4 regions of the Caldanaerobacter subterraneus subsp. tengcongensis MB4 genome follow, and region 1 is predicted to be linked to each of the others. Evidence: riboswitches for the same ligand, from Rfam matches in the RefSeq annotation. Region 1 holds a riboswitch; each other region holds the start of a gene.
What was found. Region 1 has a riboswitch for thiamine pyrophosphate ahead of thiC (phosphomethylpyrimidine synthase ThiC). Riboswitches for the same ligand answer to the same signal wherever they lie in the genome.

Region 1 (5,390 bases):
GCATTTTTAGTACTTGAAGAAGCGATACAGGCTTTTGAATACGCAGATGATTCGGGTGGAAGTATAGATTTGTTGGTATCAGACGCCATAGAAGTTATAGGAGACATAGTATTCCGGAGCGAAAACTTAGATATAAATTTAAAAAAGGAAATATTTAGTAGGTTATTGACATTAAGTGAAAGTAAAATTTTTGATGGATGGGAAAGTTACAGAATTGATATACTTTGGCTTTGTGCTGACTTTGTTGACATAGAGGAACTGAGAGATAAACTGGTGTCAAAAATAGAATATCTTGTAACTAATTGGTCTACCGAGAATCGCTATGGAAAATATATTACTGAAAAATTACTTCAAATTCTTTATGTGATAAAAGAGAGATATGGGAGTAGAGAAGAAGCAGAACAATTCGTACAAGAACATCTTGAATTTGACTTTTTTAAAGAAGTGTTTATTCAAAAGTGTTTTAGAGAAAAAGAGTATGAGAAAATCATAGAGTTAGCTTTAAAGTGGGAGGAACAAGACAGGCAATATCCTGGTTTAGTATCAAAATGGAAAAAGATGAGATATGAAGCCTATAAAAAGCTTTCATTAAAAGAAGAACAAATGAAATTGGCAAAAGAGCTTTTGTTTGATGGAAATTTTGAATACTATCGAGAACTAAAGGAATTAATTACTGGCGATAGAGCAGAGTTTTACAATAATTTAAAACAAGAATTAAAGAGCTATAAGGGATGGCATGGGAAAGATATTTATCTTAAGGTCATATTAGAAGAAAATGACTTGAATGAGCTTATGGAGTTTGTAAAAGAAAACCCAACAAGAATAGAAGAATATGCAGATAAGCTAAAAGATAAGTTTAAAGATGAAGTTATTGAAGTGTACAAAAAATATATAAAACTTGCTGCAAGCTCTTCATCAAATAGAAAAGACTATCAAAAAGTATGTGGAATACTTAAAAGATATAAAAAAATAGCAGGAGAGCAAAGCCAAAAAGAAATTATAAATGAGCTAATGAGGTTGTATAAAAAAAGACCAGCATTTATTGATGAACTTAGCAAAATTAAGTAAGGCAGGACCAAAGAGACTCTTCATTAAAATAATGGGAAAAATATAAGGGGTATTATTTATGGGGAGAACTAAGCAGAAAGTAAGATATAAACTTAATAGTGGTGGGATTAAGAGCTTAAGTGATGAAGAAATTAAGGTTATACTCCGCGCGGCAGATGAACTGATTGGAACAGGTGGACGCAGTATGCTGGCAAAGATCCTTAAGGGTTCAAAAGATAAAAAAGTTTTAAAGTATGGTTTGAACAAATGTCCTTCTTATGGATATTACTGTGAACTTACGAGGGAGGAAATAACCAAACGGATTGACTGGATGATAAAGTCAGGCTATCTTAAAATTGAGTACAGTGGGAGACTTCCAGTGCTTATCTTTACGGAGAAAGGTTGGGAAATTGAACGTGAAACTTATGCAAATGAATTGTTAAATAAACTCACAGAGATTTTGGAAGATCAAGATTATAGTTTTGTTTATGAATTAAAAGATAGAAACCGAGGGATGATACTTCTTTTAATCGAAAAAATCAAGAATACGAAGAATGCCAGGTTTATACCCCTATTGAAAGAATGGAAGAGAATAGAATATAAAAAGGTTCAAACAGAGCTTCAAAAAGCAATTAATTATTTAATGGAAGTTGGATTTTGAGAAATTTTGTGATATAATTACTTTAACCTATTCTATTCTAAAAATTAAATACTCAAGTGCTAGGGGAGCCAAAAATGGCTGAGAGGGGATTCGTTCCCGACCCTTAGAACCTGACCAGGGTAATGCCTGCGAAGGGAAGCACGTTTTACGAAATTTGTAAAAAGTGCTCACCTTTTCAGGTGGGCATATTTTATTATTAAAAACTTCAAGGAGGTTTTTATCATGACTCAATTAGAATATGCCTTATCAGGCATAATTACAAAAGAGATGAAAATAGTTGCGGACTATGAAGGTGTGTCTGAAGAATTTATCCTAGAAGAAGTCAAAAAAGGTGAAATAGTAATACCAGCAAATGTTAACCACATAAATCTCGTTCCCAAGGGCATAGGAAAAGGATTGTCAACAAAAGTAAATGCTAACATTGGAACTTCCGATGCCTTTCCTGAAATTGGAAAAGAAATTGAAAAGTTGAAAGTAGCTATAGATGCTGGAGCAGATGCAGTAATGGATTTAAGCACTGGTGGCGATGTTAACAAGTCACGACGAGAAATAATCAAAAACTCATCTGTACCTGTTGGTACAGTGCCTATGTATCAAGCAGCAGTAGAATCTATATCAAGATACGGCAGCATTGTAGCAATGCCTGAGGAATTTATTTTTAAAGTGATAGAAGAACAAGCAAAAGATGGAGTTGATTTCATCACTGTCCACTGCGGTCTTACTTTAGAATCCCTTAAAAGACTTAAAGACAACAAACGAATTATGAATGTAGTAAGTAGAGGAGGAGCTTTTACAATAGCCTGGATGATTCATAATGAAAAAGAGAACCCCCTTTATCAATATTTTGATAGGCTTTTAGACATAGCAAAGAAATATGATGTAACGCTGAGTCTTGGGGATGGGCTTCGACCAGGATGTCTTGAAGATGCAACCGATGCAGCTCAAATTCAAGAGCTGATAATTTTAGGCGAACTTGTTAAAAAGGCTAGAGAAGCAGGAGTTCAAGTAATGGTAGAAGGACCTGGTCATGTTCCCATTGATCAAATCGAAGCCAATGTAAAACTACAGAAAAGTCTTTGTCACAATGCTCCTTTTTATGTGCTAGGGCCGGTAGTAACAGATATCGCTCCGGGCTACGATCACATCACTGCTGCAATAGGAGGAGCGATTGCTGCTTTTGCAGGAGCAGATTTTCTGTGTTATGTCACCCCTGCAGAACATCTTGGACTTCCTGACATACAAGATGTCAAAGAAGGTGTCATTGCTGCTAAAATTGCTGCCCATGCTGCAGATATAGCGAAAGGTATAAAAAAGGCCAGAGAAAAAGATTTAGCTATGGCAAAAGCCAGGGCAAATTTAGACTGGAATGAACAAATACAACTATCCATTGACCCTGAAAAAGCCGAAAAATACCGTGTAACTAAGAATAAGCCTAATGTGGAGACCTGCAGTATGTGTGGGAAATTCTGTGCCATGCAAATAGTGAGTGAATATTTAGGAACTCCTACTACAAGTTGCTAAGAGGCTATTTTTTAGTTCAAATTACTCATACAATCATGTTAAAATTAATCGCAGTGAGCAACAAAATGCTCACCTGGGTCGCAGTAACCCCAGTTAACAAAACAAGGGAGGTAATTTTGTGCCCAAAAAAAGAATAAAAGATTTAGCTGAAATTGCTCTTGTTGCAGCAATTTATTTCGCACTCACAATTATATTTTCGTCCATTTCGTTTTTACCCGTTCAATTTCGAATCGGGGAAATTACGAAATCCATTGTAGTATTCAATAAAAAATATGCTATTTCCATGATGATAGGAAATTTTTTTGCAAATTTGTTTAGCCCATTTGCTGGTGCAATGGAATTAATTTTTATGCCTCTTTCGAACTTAATAGGCTGTACAATTGGATACTACATTGGAAGACTTACTCACAAAGCGATAGGAGCTATATTCATAGCCCTTTGGATTGCAGCATCAGTTGCAATTACTTTAAAGGTTTCTGCAGGCATACCATTTATTCCGACTTTCTTAAGCGTGGGAGTAGCGGAAACTGTACTTTTGGTAACTGGATATTTTTTGCTTTTCACAATTGAAAAGAAAGGAGTTGTGAAATTTGACAGATAAATATAAAGAGAGAAGATTTGACATTTACGGTTACGAAAAAATTGACAAAGAAGTTCTAGAATCTATTGAATATGAGTATCCTGAAAAAAATACTATCGTGGAGTATATTACCGATGAATTTTCTTCTGTTTGCCCTTGGACAGGATTACCTGACAATGCAAAACTTACTATAAGGTATATACCCCACAAAAAACTTGTAGAACTTAAATCCTTAAAATATTACCTTACATCTTATAGGAATGTAGGTATATTGCAAGAACATGCAATAAACAGAATTTTAGATGATTTGGTGGAATTCCTGCAGCCAAAATTTATGGAAATAATAGGCGAATTTCAGGAAAGAGGAGGAATAGCTACAAGAATTATAGCAAGGTATGAAAAAGAGGAGTATTAAACTTAAAAGGCTGCCTAAAATTTTGTAGGCAGCTTTTTTATTCATTTTAGTTTTTCTTCAAAATGAGTTTACAGAGAACGATGAGGAAGCACTCAAATACTTGAGAAGCGCTATACGGATTTGTTGATAAGTAGGGTAGTTTAATCCTAGAAATTCGATGAACTTCTCAATGGGATAGCGATAATCTTTCAAAGTGCGAGGTGAAAGCCCATCAGTTTCTTTTACGAGAAGAAATTCTTCAAGGAGCGCTTTCATGTCAATAACTGTCTTTGCAGTTATAGATGAGATGTTTCGGATTTTAGACATAATAAAAGACCCTCCTATACCCCTCCGTGGCACACCACCCTCTTTCTCAGTGCCCACGGATTTTTTGGGATTTTAAGGTAGGGTCATCGCCTGCAAATATTGAATTTACAATAATGGCAGGGGAGACAGGACTTGAACCCGCAGCCCACGGTTTTGGAGACCGTTGCTCTACCAGTTGAGCTACTCCCCTGCGCGATTTTTATTATAGCATATAAAACAAGCCTTAGTCAATAATTTGCGCCCTTTTTTATAAATTTATTTATGAGTTTTGTTTGTGTGGTATAATTGAATAGAGGGTAAAATTAGATTTAAGCCCGCATAACAGGGGGTATACAATTTGAGGGAAAATATTTTTTGGCTTATATTAACTGCAGTAATAGTTTTTGTCATATTTTTTAACTCGAGTACAAGCCCTTTGATTGCTGCTTTTGAAGAAAAAGTCTCTTTAATAGAGCAAAGAATGAGTGATTCAAAACTTGTTGCAAATTTTTTGTCTTATTTAGAATCAAATTTTAAAGATAGGATAGTATGGGATAATGGGCGTCTTATAATTGACTTTAGAGTTAAAAAAGAGGTTGATGAAAAGCCTTCTTTAAAGGATTCTCTTGGCGGAGAGTACGTTAACCCTTTGCCGGAGGTTACTAGTGAAAAAGATATGTACGTTCTCATTAAAAATAGCTTAGAAAATACGGCAAGCGATGTGAGTTTTGTTGTAAGTCCTTCCTTTTGTGGTTCAAATTGTTCTATAGATGATGTACTGGGCAAGACATCTGAAATTGCCAAGTTGATTTTATCACATCATCCTGAACTTGCATATGCTGATAAATGGAGTATTTCAGCTTCAACTTATAAAAGTAGTT
Region 2 (5,390 bases), 880 kb from region 1:
ATAGTCAATAACGGTATACAGCAGGGTGGAATAACAAATGTAGTTCCTGAAGCAATAAGAAAAAGTGAAATGGATAAGCTAATGCTTTTTGTCACTCCCAGTGAAAAAGAGGAGATTTTGAAAAATTACACACTCGTAAACAAGATGAGCTCTGATTATGACAAGTATGTTAAAAAATATCCTATACTTTCAAAAGAACCTGTTTATGTTCTTAATAATATAGACAAATCAGAAATTGACAAGATAAATTTGCCCTTAGGAAAGGCATTTCTTGCTGTTTCGGGAATTGAAAAGGCTAAAGAGAATGCCAAAAATGGAGTAATAGAATTTAATGGGAAGAAAATACCTGCAAATATGGACCTGTTTGCGATAATTTCACGAATGCCAGAGGAACAGCTTCTTCAGATAAGAGATGAAATGAATAAAAAATTTGAAGTTTTAGGGGATGACATGATAATTCAGGCTGCCACAATGGCAGTTAAAAATGAGTATAAAGCAATTGGCATAAATACTGATAGGATTCAGATGAACTACATTTTACACACAGGACTTCTTATGCTTCTGATAACTGGCTTAAGTGCGGCAAGCACTATCATGGTAGCTTTTTTTGCCTCCCGCACAGCTGCAGGAGTAGCGAGAGATTTAAGGAAAGACCTGTTTATTAGAGTCCAGCACTTCTCTAATGCAGAGTTTGACAAATTTTCCACTGCTTCTTTGATAACGAGGACTACAAACGATATTACACAAATACAAATGCTCCTTGTAATCATGATAAGAATGGTATTTTACGCTCCTATAATGGGAATAGGTGGAGTTTTCAGAGCTTTGAGCAAGAGTGTTTCAATGTCATGGATTATAGCATTGGCGGTTATTGTACTTTTTGGGATAATATCAGTCCTGTATTCTATTGCCATGCCTAAATTCATGTTGATGCAAAAATTAATTGACAGGCTCAATTTAGTTACACGTGAAAATCTATCAGGGATAATGGTGGTAAGGGCTTTTAACAATCAAAAGTTTGAAGAAGAAAGATTTGACAAAGCAAACCAGGATGTGACCAAAGTGGGTCTTTTCGTAAACCGCGCTATGGCGATACTGTTTCCTTCAATGATGCTTGTGATGAATGGTGTAACTCTTTTGATAGTGTGGGTAGGGGCTCATCAAATAGAAAATTCCAGCATGAGAGTTGGAGACATGATGGCCTTTATGCAGTACGCTATACAGATAATATTTGCTTTCCTGATGTTTTCAATGCTTTTTATAATGATTCCGAGAGCTTCTGTTTCAGCAGAGCGTATTGCTGAGGTTTTAGAAACAGAGCCCTCTATAAAAGACCCAGAAAATCCAAAGCAGTTTGATGAAACACAAGCAGGAACAGTGGAATTTAGAAATGTGTCTTTCAAATACCCTGGAGCTGAAGATTATGCTCTAAAGGATGTGAGCTTCAAAGTTTTGCCTGGTCAGACAGTAGGCATAATAGGAAGAACTGGTTCTGGTAAAAGTACTTTAGTTAATTTGATACTGAGATTTTACGATGTTACAGAAGGGCAAGTGCTGGTGGATGGGGTGGATGTAAGAGAAGTGAAACAAGAGGACCTTCGCCGCAGAATAGGGTACGTGCCTCAGAAAAGCTGGCTTTTCAGCGGTACTATTAAGTCAAATTTGAAATATGGTAACGACCTGGCTACTGAGGAAGACTTAATAGAAGCAGCGGAAATTGCACAGGCGATGGAGTTTATAAATGAAAAGCCCAAAAAGTTTGACACAGAAATTGCTCAAGGGGGAACAAACGTATCAGGAGGTCAAAAGCAAAGGCTTTCCATTGCTCGTGCCCTTGTTAAAAAACCTGAGATATACATTTTTGATGAGAGTTTTTCTGCCCTTGACTTTAGGACAGAAGCAGCTTTAAGGAAAGCTATTAAGGAAAAGCTAAAAGGCAGCACTGTCATAATGGTATCTCAAAGAGTTTCTACCCTTTTTAATGCAGATCAGATAATTGTTTTGGAGGAAGGAAGAGTTGTTGGCATAGGTAAGCACAAAGATTTAATGAGGACTTGTCCAACCTATAGAGATATTGCTTTGTCGCAGCTTAAGGAGGAGGAATTAGCATGAGCGGAGACAGAAAAGTAGATTCCAAAATGCCGCCAATTCCACATATGGGTAGGGGTGGAGGACCTCGGGCTTTAGTACGTGGAGCAGAAAAAGCAAAAGATTTTAAGGGAACGATGAAAAAATTTATAAAGTATTTGTCTGAGTATAAAATCTCTATAATAACGGTAATTTTACTGGCAATATTAAGTACCTCCTTTTCCATTGCAGGACCTAAAATATTGAGTAAAGCTATCACCAAAATTTTTGAAGGTGTGATGAACAGAATAACAGGTCAGGGAAGCGGAATAGATTTTGAATATATTGGAAGGATAATTTTAATCCTCATTGGATTATACGGGCTAAGCGCTTTATTTGGCTATTTGCAGGGCTGGATAATGTCCGGTGTTGCAATGAAAGTTACCTACAAATTTAGAAGGGAAATTTCTGAGAAGATTAATCGACTTCCTTTGAAATATTTTGAAGGCACGAATCAAGGAGAAATACTTTCTCGTATCACAAATGACGTAGATACAATTACACAGACTCTCAATCAAAGCTTGACACAGATAATTACTTCTGTGACCACAGTTATTGGCGTTCTGATTATGATGCTTACAATAAACTGGCTTATGACGTTGGTTGCTCTTTTGATTATACCTCTGTCTTCTTTAGTAATTGCTTTTATTGTAAAGTATTCTCAAAAATATTTTAGAGAGCAGCAAGATTATTTAGGGCATGTAAATGGGCATGTGGAGGAAATGTATGGAGGACATCACATAGTAAAAGCGTTTAATGGAGAAAAAAAGAGTATAGCCAAATTTGATGAGCTTAATAGCACTTGGTATGATGCTGCTTGGAAGTCACAGTTTTTGACAGGTGTTATGATGCCCCTTATGAATGTGATAGGCAATCTAGGGTATGTCGCTGTTACAGTTTTAGGAAGTTGGTTGGTCATCAAAAATGCGATAGAAGTGGGAGATATACAGGCTTTTATACAGTACATTAGGTCTTTCACTCAGCCAATTGCGCAGATTGCAAATATTTCCAATATACTTCAGCAGACAGCAGCCTGTGCTGAGAGAGTTTTTGAGTTTTTGGAAGAAGAGGAGGAAGTGCCTGACAATCCTAAGCCGATAAAATTGGAGGATATAAAAGGAGACGTTGAATTTAGGAATGTCAAATTTGGCTATAGGCCAGATAAAATAGTCATAAATAACTTTTCTGCTAAGATTAAAGCAGGGCAAAAAGTTGCAATTGTTGGTCCTACTGGTGCAGGAAAAACTACAATTGTCAAGCTTTTAATGAGATTTTACGATGTAAATGAAGGTGCTATCTTAATTGACGGTCACGATATAAGAGAATTTTCAAGGGAAGATTTAAGGTCCCTCTTTGGAATGGTGCTTCAAGACACCTGGCTTTACAATGGAACTATCATGGACAATATAAGATATGGCAGACTTGACGCAACCGATGAGGAAGTGATTAAAGCTGCTAAAGCAGCACACGTTCACAGCTTTGTCAAGAGCCTGCCTGGTGGATATAACATGATGATAAATGAAGAGAGTACTAACATTTCTCAGGGACAAAAGCAGCTTATTACAATAGCAAGAGCCATATTAAAAGACCCAAAAATTCTCATACTGGATGAGGCTACAAGCTCTGTAGATACTTTAACTGAAATACAGATACAAAAAGCGATGGATTATCTCATGAAAGGGCGCACAAGCTTTATAATCGCTCACAGGCTTTCTACAATAAAAGATGCAGATTTAATACTCGTTATGGACCATGGAGATATAGTAGAACAGGGAACCCATGAAGAACTTCTCAAAAAAGGCGGCTTCTATGCTAAACTTTACAACAGCCAGTTTGAGAGAGAAGAGGAGCAGCTTGTAAGTTAAAAGTATTGACACATAGCATAAAAAGTGGTAAAGTTAAAAATAAGCAAAACAAAATACGGGTGGTTATGTCCGCTGGGGGAGCCTGAAAAGGCTGAGACGGCAGAAATGCCGAACCCTTGGAACCTGATGAGGGTAATGCCTCCGTAGGGAATGCGGGCTCAAAAGGCACCGCATGAGGCGGTGCCTTTTTTCAGCGAACATAACCTCCTAAAAATGGAGGTGTTTTTGTTTATGTCCTATATTTTAAGCATATTTTCTGATTTTGCAGAGATAAAACCAGTGACCCTTTCTGTAATCCTAGCAATTTTGCTGGCAGCTTTTCTCTTGTATCTTATGAGGAAAAGTGTCAAGTTTGACACAAAAATGCTTGTTTATGGGGCCCTCTCAATTGCTATAGCTTTTGTTCTATCTTATATAAGGTTTTACCACTGGCCCCAAGGGGGATCTATTACACCTGCCAGCATGCTTCCACTGTTTGTTTTTGCCTATTACTACGGTCCCGGTCCAGGAATTGTCGTTGGAATGGCCTATGGGTTTTTGCAGCTGATTCAAGATCCTTTTATAGTACAATGGGTACAGGTTCTTTTGGATTATCCTTTGGCTTTTGGCGCTTTAGGGCTTGCAGGCTTTTTTAGAAAAAATTTAAGTTTGGGAATTTTAGTCGGCGGTTTTGGAAGATTTTTCTCCCACTTTTTGTCTGGAATATTCTTTTTTGCAAGCTATGCTCCAAAAGGTATGAACCCCATAGTGTATTCACTTTTAGTTAATGGCAGTATCATAGGAACAGAGGTTTTAATTTGTTTTGTAGTTTCCTTAATTCCTCAAGTGAGAAATGCCATAGAAGAAGTTAAGAAAAGAGCTTTGGCTTAAAAAGGGGATAGGGCCCCTTTATTTTTTTAAAATTGTGAAATCAACATGGAGGAATTTGAGGGTGAGCTCATAAGAGAGACATTTTATAAAAATTATGATAAGATAGAAATGAAGACTTTTAAAGAGGTGGCCTGTCAATGGAATTAAGAAAAATACTGCAGGACAAGGACAGAAATATATTTTTCTACATCAATGAGAGGATAAAATGCAGCCTCTTGGATAAAATAATGCCCAAAATAACTCATGCGGGTGGCCCTGTTTTCACCGTGTTTGTGACAGTATTTTTGGCCCTTTTTGGTAAAAATAATGTCAAAACGTCTGCGATAGAGGCTTTGTTTTCCCTTATAAGTAGTCATCTTTTTGTGCAACTGTTGAAGAGAAAATACACAAGGCCTCGCCCTTATATGGTGCTTGCAAATGCTAACACTTTTCGTCAATTATTAAAAGATTATTCTTTTCCTTCTGGACATGCGACTGCCAGTTTTTCTCTCGCAATGACTTTTTCAATATTCTTTCCCAACCTTGCAA
Region 3 (5,390 bases), 160 kb from region 1:
CAGTATATACTTAGCTATAGGATAAGAAAGCAAAGCCCCTATAATGCCTGTACCTATAACTTCTCCTATAGAGGCAAAATAAAACTTACGTGTAAATCTATAAAGATATCCAGCAATGAATGCACCAACCATTCCTCCTGGAAATGCCAAAAGCGATCCAACACCAAGGATGTTCCTCAATAGTCCTATAATAAAAGCTACTTCTAACGCTCCCCAAGGACCCAAAAAAACTGCTGAAATAACATTAATAGCATGTTGAACGGGTGTAACTTTGGCAACACCTACACTAAACCATACATATTGAGAAGTCAAGGTGCCTATAGCAATAATAAGTGCCATAAAAACCATACGATGTATTTTATTCATACTTCCACCTTCCTATCTTTTTCTATTATCTCCGGCGTGAGATTATATATCTCATCAAAAAATGTCACTTTAAAACTGCCGGGCCCTTTGACATTGCTGCTTTGAGCAGCTCTTTCCCCTGCTATTCCAAAAGCTACAAAAGCTTCTACTGTAGCTTCAAAATAATCTTCACATACTCCGCAGAAGCTTGCTACTACAGAGGTAAGCATACAACCTGTGCCGGTGATTCTTTTTTCATTTCAAATTCCTCCTATCGTTTATCGCTTTTGCTATAACCTCCAAAAGTTTTCTTGTATTGTTTTCTATATCCCCATAAAATACAGCTGAAACTGAAGATATCCCGTCTACTCCCGACTTTAACATGACTTCATAAGCATTATCCTTCGTTATACCTCCTATTGCAACGACTGGAATAGTAACAGCCTCTTTTATCCTTTTCAGCCCTTCTATTCCAATGGCTTCCGCTTCCGGCTTTGTAGGAGTCTTAAACACTGCTCCTACCCCTAAATAATCCGCTCCATCCCTTTGTGCTTTTAAAGCTTCCTCCACTGTCCTCGCTGATACCCCTACTATTTTATGAGGACCTATCATTCTCCTTACAACATCTGCTGGCAAATCCTCCTGTCCAACGTGAACTCCATCTGCATCTACTGCCAAAGCTATATCCACTCTGTCGTTAATAATGAGAGGAATTTTATTTCTTTTTGTCACTTCTTTAACTTTAAGAGCAATTTCATAAAATTCCCTACTTGATATATCTTTTTCTCTCAGTTGAATTATTGTTGCACCGCCTTTTATTGCTAGTTCTACTGCGTCAGCAATATCCATATCCTTTATGTAAGACCTATCCGTTATAGCATAAAGGGTTAAGTCCATATCTCACACCTTCCTTATTTCTATATTCCAAAAATGGTTAGTGGGACCTACTCCATGCCCTATGGCCAATGAATGTTTTATAGCCCCTGCATGACAGGGTCCAGCACAGCATTTTTTACATTGTAATCTTTTAATCCTTTTGCAATCATCTTAATTATGTCTTCATTAGACACCATACCTATCTTCACTGCACAGGGATACAAATCCTCAAAAATTGCCCTCATTTGCAGATACACCATATCAGGACTTATATCCTCAATTCCTAAAACCCCCATGGTATTTTGCGCTGTTATTGAAGTAATGACACTCATGCCGTATACTCCATGGGCTGAAAAAGTCTTTAAATCTGCTTGAATTCCTGCTCCTCCCCCAGAGTCAGAACCGGCAATTGTAAGAGCTAACTTCCATATGACCACCTCCAAAATAATAAAATGAGCCCACCTGTTCAGGTGAGCACTTTTTACAGACTCAATAAAACGTGCTTCCCTTCGCAGGCATTACCCTGGTCAGGTTCTAAGGGTCGGGAACGAATCCCCTCTCAGCCATTTCTGGCTCCCCTAGCACTTGAGTATTTAATTTTTCAATTACAGCTTTATTTTTATTATATCATAAAGATTAAAAAAATTGAATTCCTACAATTTCCACGTCCGTGTCAAGGTTTCGCAGGTAAAATTTTTTAAAAAATGGTTCTATAATAAATGTTGGGGTGGATGAAAAACATCCTACAAAAAAAGAGCGCACTTATTCTGAATGCCTGCTATAATAGAAGTGGTTAAAACAACCCAACAAAAGGAAGCATCAGAATAAGTGCAAAGTAATTATATCACAAATCTTTTAAAATCTGAAGATATAATTTGGGAAAACATTATAGGAAATGACGATAGAATAGAGTTTCACATCAAAATGAAGCAAAAGCCTCACGTTTGTCCAAAATGCGGGAAATTAACATCTAAAATTAAGGAAATTCTGGAGAGAGGAAATATCATTGCATTGTTGTAGACCCCAAAGAAAGAAAAATTTTAGATATTTTAAATGACAGAAAGCAAGAGAATTTAAGTGAATATTTCAAAAGATTTAGAAACAGAAACAAAGTAAAATGGGTTACTATAGATATGTGGAGACCTTTTGCTGATATAACAAAAATATATTTTAAAGGAGCCAAAATAGCCATAGACAAATTTCATTTTACAAGGTATGTATATTGGGCAGTAGAGAATGTAAGAAAGAGAGTACAAAAGGAATTGCCGGCTAATAAAAGAAAATATTTTAAAAAGAGCTGGAGGCTGCTTTTTGCAAAATACGATACTTTGACAGAAAAACAAAAAGAAAAAGTAGAAGTAATGTTTTGGTACAGTGATGATTTAAAGATGGCATACCAGTTAAAAGAACAATTCGATAAAGTATTAAAAAACCAATCTTCAGAAGAAACAAAAATAGAATTAAAAAACGGATACAACCAGCCAAAGAAAGCAAAATTGATGAATTTAAGAGACGTGTGCAGGTATTTAACAGTTGGTTTGAAGAAATAACTAATGCGAGTGTTTCCTTATAGTAACTCTGTAACAGAAGGTTATAATAACAAAATCATATATGAAAAACTAAGAGGTAGGCATTCAGAAAAATACCCACCCCAACTATTGACAAAGAGCCACTATATTTTATGGAGGCGACACCCGGATTCGAACCGGGGAATCGGGGTTTTGCAGACCCCTGCCTTACCGCTTGGCTATGTCGCCTTATGGAGCGGGCAACGAGACTCGAACTCGCGACCCTCACCTTGGCAAGGTGATGCTCTGCCAACTGAGCTATGCCCGCTTGGATGGTGCCCCGAAGTGGAATCGAACCACTGACACAGGGATTTTCAGTCCCTTGCTCTACCTACTGAGCTATCGGGGCAGGATGGCGACCCAGAAGGGACTTGAACCCTCGGCCTCCAGCGTGACAGGCTGGCGCTCTAACCAGCTGAGCTACTGGGCCATGGTGGTCGCGATAGGACTTGAACCTATGACCCCCTGCTTGTAAGGCAGGTGCTCTCCCAGCTGAGCTACACGACCAATTTTGCTCCATGCAAGTAATAGTATACATAAAAAACTCTCAATAGTCAACACCCAATTTCATAAATCAGCATCAATTTTCCGCTTCTTTTAAAAGCTCCTCAAGTCTTTCTCTAGTTATAAAATACTTTTTGCCGCAGAAATGGCACACAGTCTCAATACCTTGTTCTTCTTTAATAAGTTTTTGTATCTCTTCTTTCCCTAAGGCAAGAATAGCACTCTCGAATCTTTCCTGTGAACAGTCGCACTCGTATTTTAGCGGTATTTTCTCTAAAAATTTTACTTCTTCCTCTTCAAAAATAGAGGTCAAAATATCTTCCGGAGTCTTCCCCTGCCTCAAAAGGTCTGTTACAGAGGTAATTTGACCAATAGCCTTTTCAAGCTTTAATATTACCTCTTCTTTTACATCGGGAAGGAGCTGAAGTATAAACCCTCCCGCTGTCAGCACATCCCCTTCCTTCCCCACTAAAACTCCTAATCCTACAGCAGAGGGAATCTGCTCAGAAGTGTAAAAGTAATAGGCTATGTCATCTCCAATTTCTCCTGTCTGGATCTCCACCGTCCCTATGTAAGGCTCTTTCAAACCTATATCCTTTATCACAGTCACATAACCTTTTTTACCAACAGCCCTTCCCACATCTAACTTTCCTTTTTCACTCAAAGGCAAATCGACAAAAGGATTTCCCACATATCCTTTTACAATACCTGGAAAATTGGATACGACCACAATACTGCCTATCGGTCCATCCCCTTTTATGACAAGAGTGACTTTATCCTTCTCTCCTTTCATCATAGTCCTCATCATCGCAACAGCTGTAAGGCTTCTGCCCAAAGCTGCACAGGCAGTAGGCGTAAGACTGTGAATCTCTTTTGCCCTATTTACTGTATCTTTTGAGAGAGCTGCAAAAGCCAGCACATTGTCCTCATAAGCAGTCGCTTTTACGATATAGTCACCCATTTTGTAAACCTCCACCTTTTATATATCAAAAAACCCTAACATATACATGTTAGGGTTTAAAATTCGGCAGTTACAGCTTTCTTACCTTAGAAGCCTGTGGGCCTTTAGCCGCCTGAACTACCTCAAATTCTACCGCCTGTCCTTCCTCTAACGTCTTAAAGCCCTCGCCTTCAATCGCGGAGTAGTGCACAAATACGTCTGTGCCATCCTCTCTCTCAATAAAACCATAGCCTTTCTCGGCATTAAACCATTTAACTTTACCTCTTACCATTTACATCTTCCTCCAAACTAATAAATGATTTACCTATTTATCATAACACCAAAACTTCAAAAAGTCAAACTTTTTTTCAACTTTTTGATAGTGTCAAGATACTGTAGGATTTTTTTAAGACAACCCCTGAAACTTAATTAATTCAGGGCTTCGTTTTATCATGTTCTTTATATAACTTGTGCATATTTTAATGCTCTTAAAACCCTATATATTGGCGTTACTTTCCCTATATTCAAAACCGTAATATTGTTTATTTTTTCATTTGTAGACGTTTTAACTCTCCTTACTGCCTCTTTTATTTGCTTCTCTGTTAATTTGTAACTTCCTGCATTTATATTCTTTTTCTTGCCCCACTCTACTTCTCTTAAGTCTCCTCCATTCTTGCTAAATACCCTTAATTTCGCCATTAACTTTAATCCTTCTCTGCTCCACCCTAATGGATTCCTGCTAAGTCTTGCAGAAAATACATGGCTTATATGCCCTTCTGCACTGCACCCTATTACATCTTCGTCTTCACTGTATATCTTTATCCCTTCCCAATTGTTTAGTATGTATCTCTTCGCTTCCTTTATCTTTTCTTTTTCTTTCTCTTCTTTTGCTATCTTTATTAACTCACCAAATATTTTCTTCACTCCTTCTTTATCCCCTTCATTTATTGCTCTCCATATCTTATCCCTATACTTTGGCTCTTTTGATGTTGCTTTTAATACGTATTTGTTTAAATGATATCTGTCTAACACAAACCTTGATTTTACTATCCATTCTAATCCCTCTTTTATCCATGGTGCTCCATCTCCTGCTATGTATATCTTCTCTATCTTCTCTTCCTTGTAATTTTCTTCTATGTAATTCGCTACATCTATCC
Region 4 (5,390 bases), 620 kb from region 1:
TAAGTGTAGTTAAGAAATTGCTAAAAGTATAAATTTCTACATAAGAAGGTATTTTTAAAGAGTCTGTGAAACTTAAAGAAGCTAAACGAAAAAGACAAAGAAGACAGTTATCTTTACTGTTACAGGCTTAATCCTGTTTAATTAGCGTTATTGTATATATTAAGAGTCTACATCTTGGAGAAATCGTGGGAAATACGTGATTATACAAGTTTGTATCTAGAACTTCGGAGTAGATAAAAACTACTTAAAATATAGAAGCAATTCAGGTTAATTTTGTAAAACTTGTGATAACCTCTATACTGTTTTTTGTAATAGGCCTTTTAATCTTTGATATAGCAGACAAAAAAGCTAAAAAGAAAGGGGTTTTGGGAATGTATTAAAAAAGGGAGTGGAAGTTTTGATTAGATTTAAGCTATCTCGTTTTATAAAATTTTTAAAAGAAAATCTTTCTTTTTTTAAAGTGTGGCTTGGCTATTCTCAGAACACCATAGGTGGAAGACTTACTATAATTGCAAGGACAGTTTTATTTTATCAAATTACTAATTCTGCAAGTGCTGTAGCTATTTTCAGTATTTTTTCTATGTTGCCTATTATTTTATTGAGTCCCATTGCAGGGTGGTTTTCAGATTTTACTTCAAGGAAAAAATCTTAATATTTTCACAAATGATAAATGGGTTTTTAGTATTGGGTTATATTATAGCAAAAGATCCGTTGTTGTTTTATGTTTTAGTTTTTCTTCAGTCTATTTTCGGAATTTTTTCTCTACTGCTGAGAAGAAAGTTCAACTTGGTTCATTAAGATTCGACATTTTGTAAAAAGTTATAGCATTGAGATAATATAGCAATAATCCGATTGAACTTTTTAGGAGAGAGGGTCATGAATTCGCAGATAATTGTTAAAAATGTCAGTAAAACTTACAAAGTATACATAAAAGAAAATGAAAATGGCGTGATAAATGCAGTTAAAAGCTTTTTTAAGCGAAGGTACAAGTACATACAAGCAGTAAAGGACATTTCTTTTACTGTAAATCAAGGAGAAATACTTGGACTGATTGGTTTAAACGGTGCGGGGAAAACTACTACTATTAAACTAGTATCTGGAATTATTAAAGCAGATGAAGGTATCATAAGAGTACTGGGAGAAGACCCCTTTTTACGAAGCAAAGATTATAGAAGAAAAGTATCATTAGTCATGGGACAAAAAGGGCAGTTAGATCCTGATTTATCTATTATTGATTCTGTAAAACTTTTTGCCTCCATTTACTCTATTGACAAAAGAGAAGCAATTTCAAGGGCAAAATCAATGGCAGAAGAATTGGGCTTGTCAGAAATAGACCTGCAAAAACAGGTCAGAACCCTGTCTTTAGGACAAAGGATGAAAGGTGAATTGATATTATCTTTTATTCATCTGCCAGTAATTGTTTTTCTTGATGAGCCTACTTTAGGCTTGGATTTTATCACCCAAAGGACAATTAGAAATTACTTAAAAAATTATAAAAAGAAATATAATGCCTCTATAATACTAACAAGCCATTACATAACTGATATTGAAGATTTATGCGACAACATCTATATACTCCACAAAGGTCAAGAGCTATATTATGGAACAATTGAGAAACTGAAAAGTATGATTCCCAACATCAGAAAGGTTAGATTTAACGCAAGCAATTGTGCAGTTGAAAGAATCAGCAAATATTATAAAGTAGAAAAAGCAAGCGAAGAACAAGAATATTTCATCAGATTTAGTCCAGAAGAAACGATAAATGTAATGAGAGTTTTGTCAAATGAAGCTGAAATTTCAAATATAAATTTTCACGATGATACTCTCGATATTATCATAGAGTCATTGTATAAGGGTGCAGAAAAATGAGGACATTGTATGTTTTCATGGGATATTTTGACTACTCAATAAAAAGACTCTTAATGTATAGAATTTACCTTATAGGAGAGCTTTTAAGTTCCCTAATTGTACCAATCCTAATAAACTTCTTTCTCTGGAGGTCTTTAATTGAAAGAAATCCCATAAATTACACTCTGAAAGAAATGATGATTTATATTATCATTTCTAATGCAATACTTCTATTCACAGAAATTCATGCTGAACATGACCTTGAAAAGGATATAAAAACCTACAGATTTGGCCAAAAGCTTTTACTTCCAGTGAATTATCTGACCAGTATTTCATACAGTCACATATCTTCAAGCCTTGCAAAGTTTGCAATTTTATATATGCCAGTAATTATTATGACCTCAATTTGGGCAAAAATTGAAATCCCAGCAAACCGGCTGTTATACCTACCTTTAGCGTTAATTTTGGGTTTTTTATTCAATGCTTTATTTTCCTTTATAATAGGATTGTTATCTTTTTGGCTGACAGAAATATGGGGCATAGCTGCCATCAGAAACTTACTGACAGGTCTTCTTTCAGGTGCCATTTTCCCTTTAGACCTTTTGCCTAGCAAAATTGAATCAATTATGCTAATGACTCCCTTCCCTTATATGACATACATCCCGTCAAAGCTTATATGTGATGCTAATTTTGACATTGAAATAGTAAATAAAGGATTGTTTATTTCGCTAGTCTGGGTGTTAATACTTGGTTTCATTGTTTTTTTACTTATGAAAAATGGATTAAAAAAATACACCTCTCATGGGGCGTGAAAACATGCTAATAGAATCTATAAGATTTTCAATTAAAAAAGCAATTCAATATAGAGCAAATTTGGTAAGCTGGTTTTTGGCAGACTTATCTTTATACACTGCAACATTTTTAGGCTATTACCTGCTTACTCAAAAAATTGACGTTTTTGGTGATTATAATAGAGAAGAAATTCTTTTTTATATAACCTGTTTCTTTTTAGTAAACAACCTATATGCAATTTTCTTTGCAGAAGCTGTTTCTAAGTTTGGACAATCAGTTTTAACAGGGTATTTTGATTTTGATTTACTAAAACCACAGCCTCTCATAAAATACATTGTACTAAAAAACCTAAATTTTCCTGCAGCTCTTTCAACCCCCTTGTTAATATTTCTAAATATATGGTGTATGAAAATATGTGGAATTAAATTGACAATAGCTTATATCATTTCAATTTTCAGTGCTTCTATTTTAATGGGACTTTTATTTTTCATAGTATACAGTTTTACTCTTTTTGGTTTAAGGTCTGAAGCAATTTCAGCGATAGTCTTGCAGCTTTTAACAATGGCAGAAAAACCTGATACGGTTTTCCCAAAAATCTTCCGTAATCTTCTCATATATGCAATTCCCATTTTCTTATTTAGTGCAATTCCTGCAAGGATTGCCCTTGGTAAGAGCAGTATATATGAGAATATATGGTGTTATTCATCTTCCTTATTATATTATTTGGTTTTAAAAATTATCCTTTACCAAGGGCTGAAAAAATACCAGTCGACAGGAGAATTGTGATTAAGATTATAAATTGCGTGACAGATAAAGCCTATAAAATTTGATGCTTTTGAAAATAAATTGGATTGAATTTTTCTAATCTTATGATATAATAGAAGCAAAAGAACTTAAAAAAATTGAATATCAAAGTGCTAGGGGAGCCAGAAATGGCTGAGAGGGGATTCGTTCCCGACCCTTAGAACCTGACCAGGGTAATGCCTGCGAAGGGAAGCACGTTTTACGGAATCTGTAAAAAGTGCTCACCTTTTCAGGTGGGCATATTTTTATTATCTTGGAGGTGAGTATATGAAATTAGCTCTTACAATTGCTGGTTCAGATTCAGGAGGAGGAGCAGGAATCCAGGCAGATTTGAAGACTTTTTCTGCCCACGGAGTATTTGGAATGAGCGTCATTACTTCAATAACAGCTCAGAACACTATGGGAGTTTTAGGAATTGAAGATGTAAGCCCTGACATGGTCTATTTGCAGATGAGAGCAATTTTTGAAGACCTGTATCCGGATGCAGTTAAGATAGGCATGGTATCCAATGAAGAGATTATAAAAACTATCGCAAAGGGCTTAAAAGAATACGGAGTAGAAAAAGTTGTTTTAGACCCAGTCATGATTGCGAAGAGTGGAGACCCTCTTTTAAAACCTGAGGCGATGAAAGCATTAAAGGAGGAGCTGTTGCCATTAAGCCTTGTTGTTACGCCAAATTTGATGGAAGCTAAGGAATTAACAGGAATGGAGATAAAGAACATTTCGGATATGAAGGAAGCTGCAAAGAAAATTTTAAGTTTAGGCGCAAAGGTAGTTTTGGTAAAGGGCGGACATTTAGAAGGAGAAGCGGTGGATGTGTTTTATGATGGAGTAGAATTTTACGAAATTAAAGCGGAGAGAATTAACACTAAAAACACACATGGGACAGGATGCACTTTTTCATCAGCTATAGCAGCAAACTTGGCTTTAGGATATGATTTGTTAGAGGCGGTGAAGAGGGCTAAAAGGTACATCACAGGAGCCATAAAAAATTCTCTTTCTATAGGGCATGGAGTGGGACCCACAAATCATTTCTGGAATGTTGAATTTAAAGAATAGAATAAGGAGGATGTTTGTTGTGGAAATAAGAGAACAGGTAGTTCTTGTTACAGGGTCTAGCCGAGGCTTAGGTGCTGCCATTGCTAAAGCTTTTGCTAGAGAAGGAGCCAGCGTGGTAGTAAATTATTATAAAAGCGAAGAAAAGGCGCAAAAATTGTCAGAGGAGCTGGGAAGAAATTCTGTTGCTATTAGAGCTGATGTAAGAGATTTTAATCAAGTAGCTTCAATGTTTGAAGAAGCAAAGAAGTATTTTGGGAAACCCGTCACTACTATTGTGAACAATGCGCTGATTGACTATGTTTTTGATCCGATGAACAGAAAAACTCCTGAAACAATTGAGTGGGAAGATTATTTAAAACAATTAGAAGGAGCTGTAAAAGGGGCCTTGAACACTATAAAAGCAGGACTTAAAGATATGAAAAAGATGCGCTTTGGCCGAATTATAAATATAGGGACTAATTTGTTTCAGAATCCAGTGGTTCCTTACCACGATTATACCACTGCTAAAGCTGCTCTGATCGGTTTTACACGCAATATGGCAAAAGAATTGGGAGAGTATGGCATCACTGTCAACATGGTAAGCGGAGGGCTTTTAAAAGTTACAGATGCGAGTTCGGCTACCAGCAAAGAGGTTTTTGATTTAATTGAACAGACCACTCCTTTGAAGAAAGTTACTGCTCATGAAGATTTGGCTGATGTAGTGCTGTTTTTTGCTTCACCTTGGGCGAGAGCGGTAACAGGGCAAAATTTGGTTGTAGATGGCGGCCTTGTGATGGATTGAATAAGGGGGTAAAGGTTGTGAAGAGGATAGACTTTACTTTGTATGCTATCACTGACAGGTCCTTTATAAAAGGGATGGACATAGCTGAAGCGGTGGAGATAGCTAT

Region 2: it holds a riboswitch for thiamine pyrophosphate, as region 1 does, so the genes downstream of both, thiT (energy-coupled thiamine transporter ThiT) here and thiC (phosphomethylpyrimidine synthase ThiC) in region 1, are expected to answer to the same signal.
Region 3: it holds a riboswitch for thiamine pyrophosphate, as region 1 does, so the genes downstream of both, TTE_RS08295 (hydroxymethylpyrimidine/phosphomethylpyrimidine kinase) here and thiC (phosphomethylpyrimidine synthase ThiC) in region 1, are expected to answer to the same signal.
Region 4: it holds a riboswitch for thiamine pyrophosphate, as region 1 does, so the genes downstream of both, thiD (bifunctional hydroxymethylpyrimidine kinase/phosphomethylpyrimidine kinase) here and thiC (phosphomethylpyrimidine synthase ThiC) in region 1, are expected to answer to the same signal.

What each region holds. Positions count from the first base shown of each region.
Region 1 is NC_003869.1:1,521,166-1,526,555, reverse strand. It holds gene TTE_RS07465 (SWIM zinc finger family protein) at 1-1,068, shown strand, start outside; gene TTE_RS07460 (RQC domain-containing protein) at 1,127-1,708, shown strand; TPP riboswitch at 1,760-1,862, shown strand; gene thiC (phosphomethylpyrimidine synthase ThiC) at 1,931-3,229, shown strand; gene TTE_RS07450 (QueT transporter family protein) at 3,348-3,830, shown strand; gene queF (preQ(1) synthase) at 3,820-4,224, shown strand; gene TTE_RS07440 (hypothetical protein) at 4,282-4,530, opposite strand; tRNA gene TTE_RS07435 (tRNA-Trp) at 4,645-4,720, opposite strand; gene TTE_RS07430 (transglutaminase domain-containing protein) at 4,868-5,390, shown strand, end outside.
Region 2 is NC_003869.1:2,398,326-2,403,715, reverse strand. It holds gene TTE_RS12025 (ABC transporter ATP-binding protein) at 1-2,112, shown strand, start outside; gene TTE_RS12020 (ABC transporter ATP-binding protein) at 2,139-3,992, shown strand; TPP riboswitch at 4,057-4,160, shown strand; gene thiT (energy-coupled thiamine transporter ThiT) at 4,224-4,862, shown strand; gene TTE_RS12010 (phosphatase PAP2 family protein) at 5,000-5,390, shown strand, end outside.
Region 3 is NC_003869.1:1,679,714-1,685,103, forward strand. It holds gene thiW (energy coupling factor transporter S component ThiW) at 1-366, opposite strand, end outside; partial or broken gene TTE_RS08285 (hydroxyethylthiazole kinase) at 363-593, opposite strand; gene thiE (thiamine phosphate synthase) at 601-1,242, opposite strand; partial or broken gene TTE_RS08295 (hydroxymethylpyrimidine/phosphomethylpyrimidine kinase) at 1,332-1,652, opposite strand; TPP riboswitch at 1,709-1,811, opposite strand; gene TTE_RS08300 (transposase) at 2,268-2,771, shown strand; tRNA gene TTE_RS08305 (tRNA-Cys) at 2,904-2,978, opposite strand; tRNA gene TTE_RS08310 (tRNA-Gly) at 2,982-3,057, opposite strand; tRNA gene TTE_RS08315 (tRNA-Phe) at 3,063-3,138, opposite strand; tRNA gene TTE_RS08320 (tRNA-Asp) at 3,143-3,219, opposite strand; tRNA gene TTE_RS08325 (tRNA-Val) at 3,221-3,296, opposite strand; gene hslO (Hsp33 family molecular chaperone HslO) at 3,370-4,254, opposite strand; gene TTE_RS08335 (cold-shock protein) at 4,325-4,525, opposite strand; gene TTE_RS08340 (ISLre2-like element ISTte3 family transposase) at 4,693-5,390, opposite strand, start outside.
Region 4 is NC_003869.1:2,138,534-2,143,923, reverse strand. It holds gene TTE_RS10670 (hypothetical protein) at 1-32, shown strand, start outside; gene TTE_RS14320 (MFS transporter) at 398-652, shown strand; gene TTE_RS10660 (ABC transporter ATP-binding protein) at 877-1,869, shown strand; gene TTE_RS10655 (ABC transporter permease) at 1,866-2,660, shown strand; gene TTE_RS10650 (ABC transporter permease) at 2,665-3,426, shown strand; TPP riboswitch at 3,550-3,652, shown strand; gene thiD (bifunctional hydroxymethylpyrimidine kinase/phosphomethylpyrimidine kinase) at 3,712-4,503, shown strand; gene TTE_RS10640 (3-oxoacyl-ACP reductase) at 4,523-5,284, shown strand; gene thiE (thiamine phosphate synthase) at 5,311-5,390, shown strand, end outside.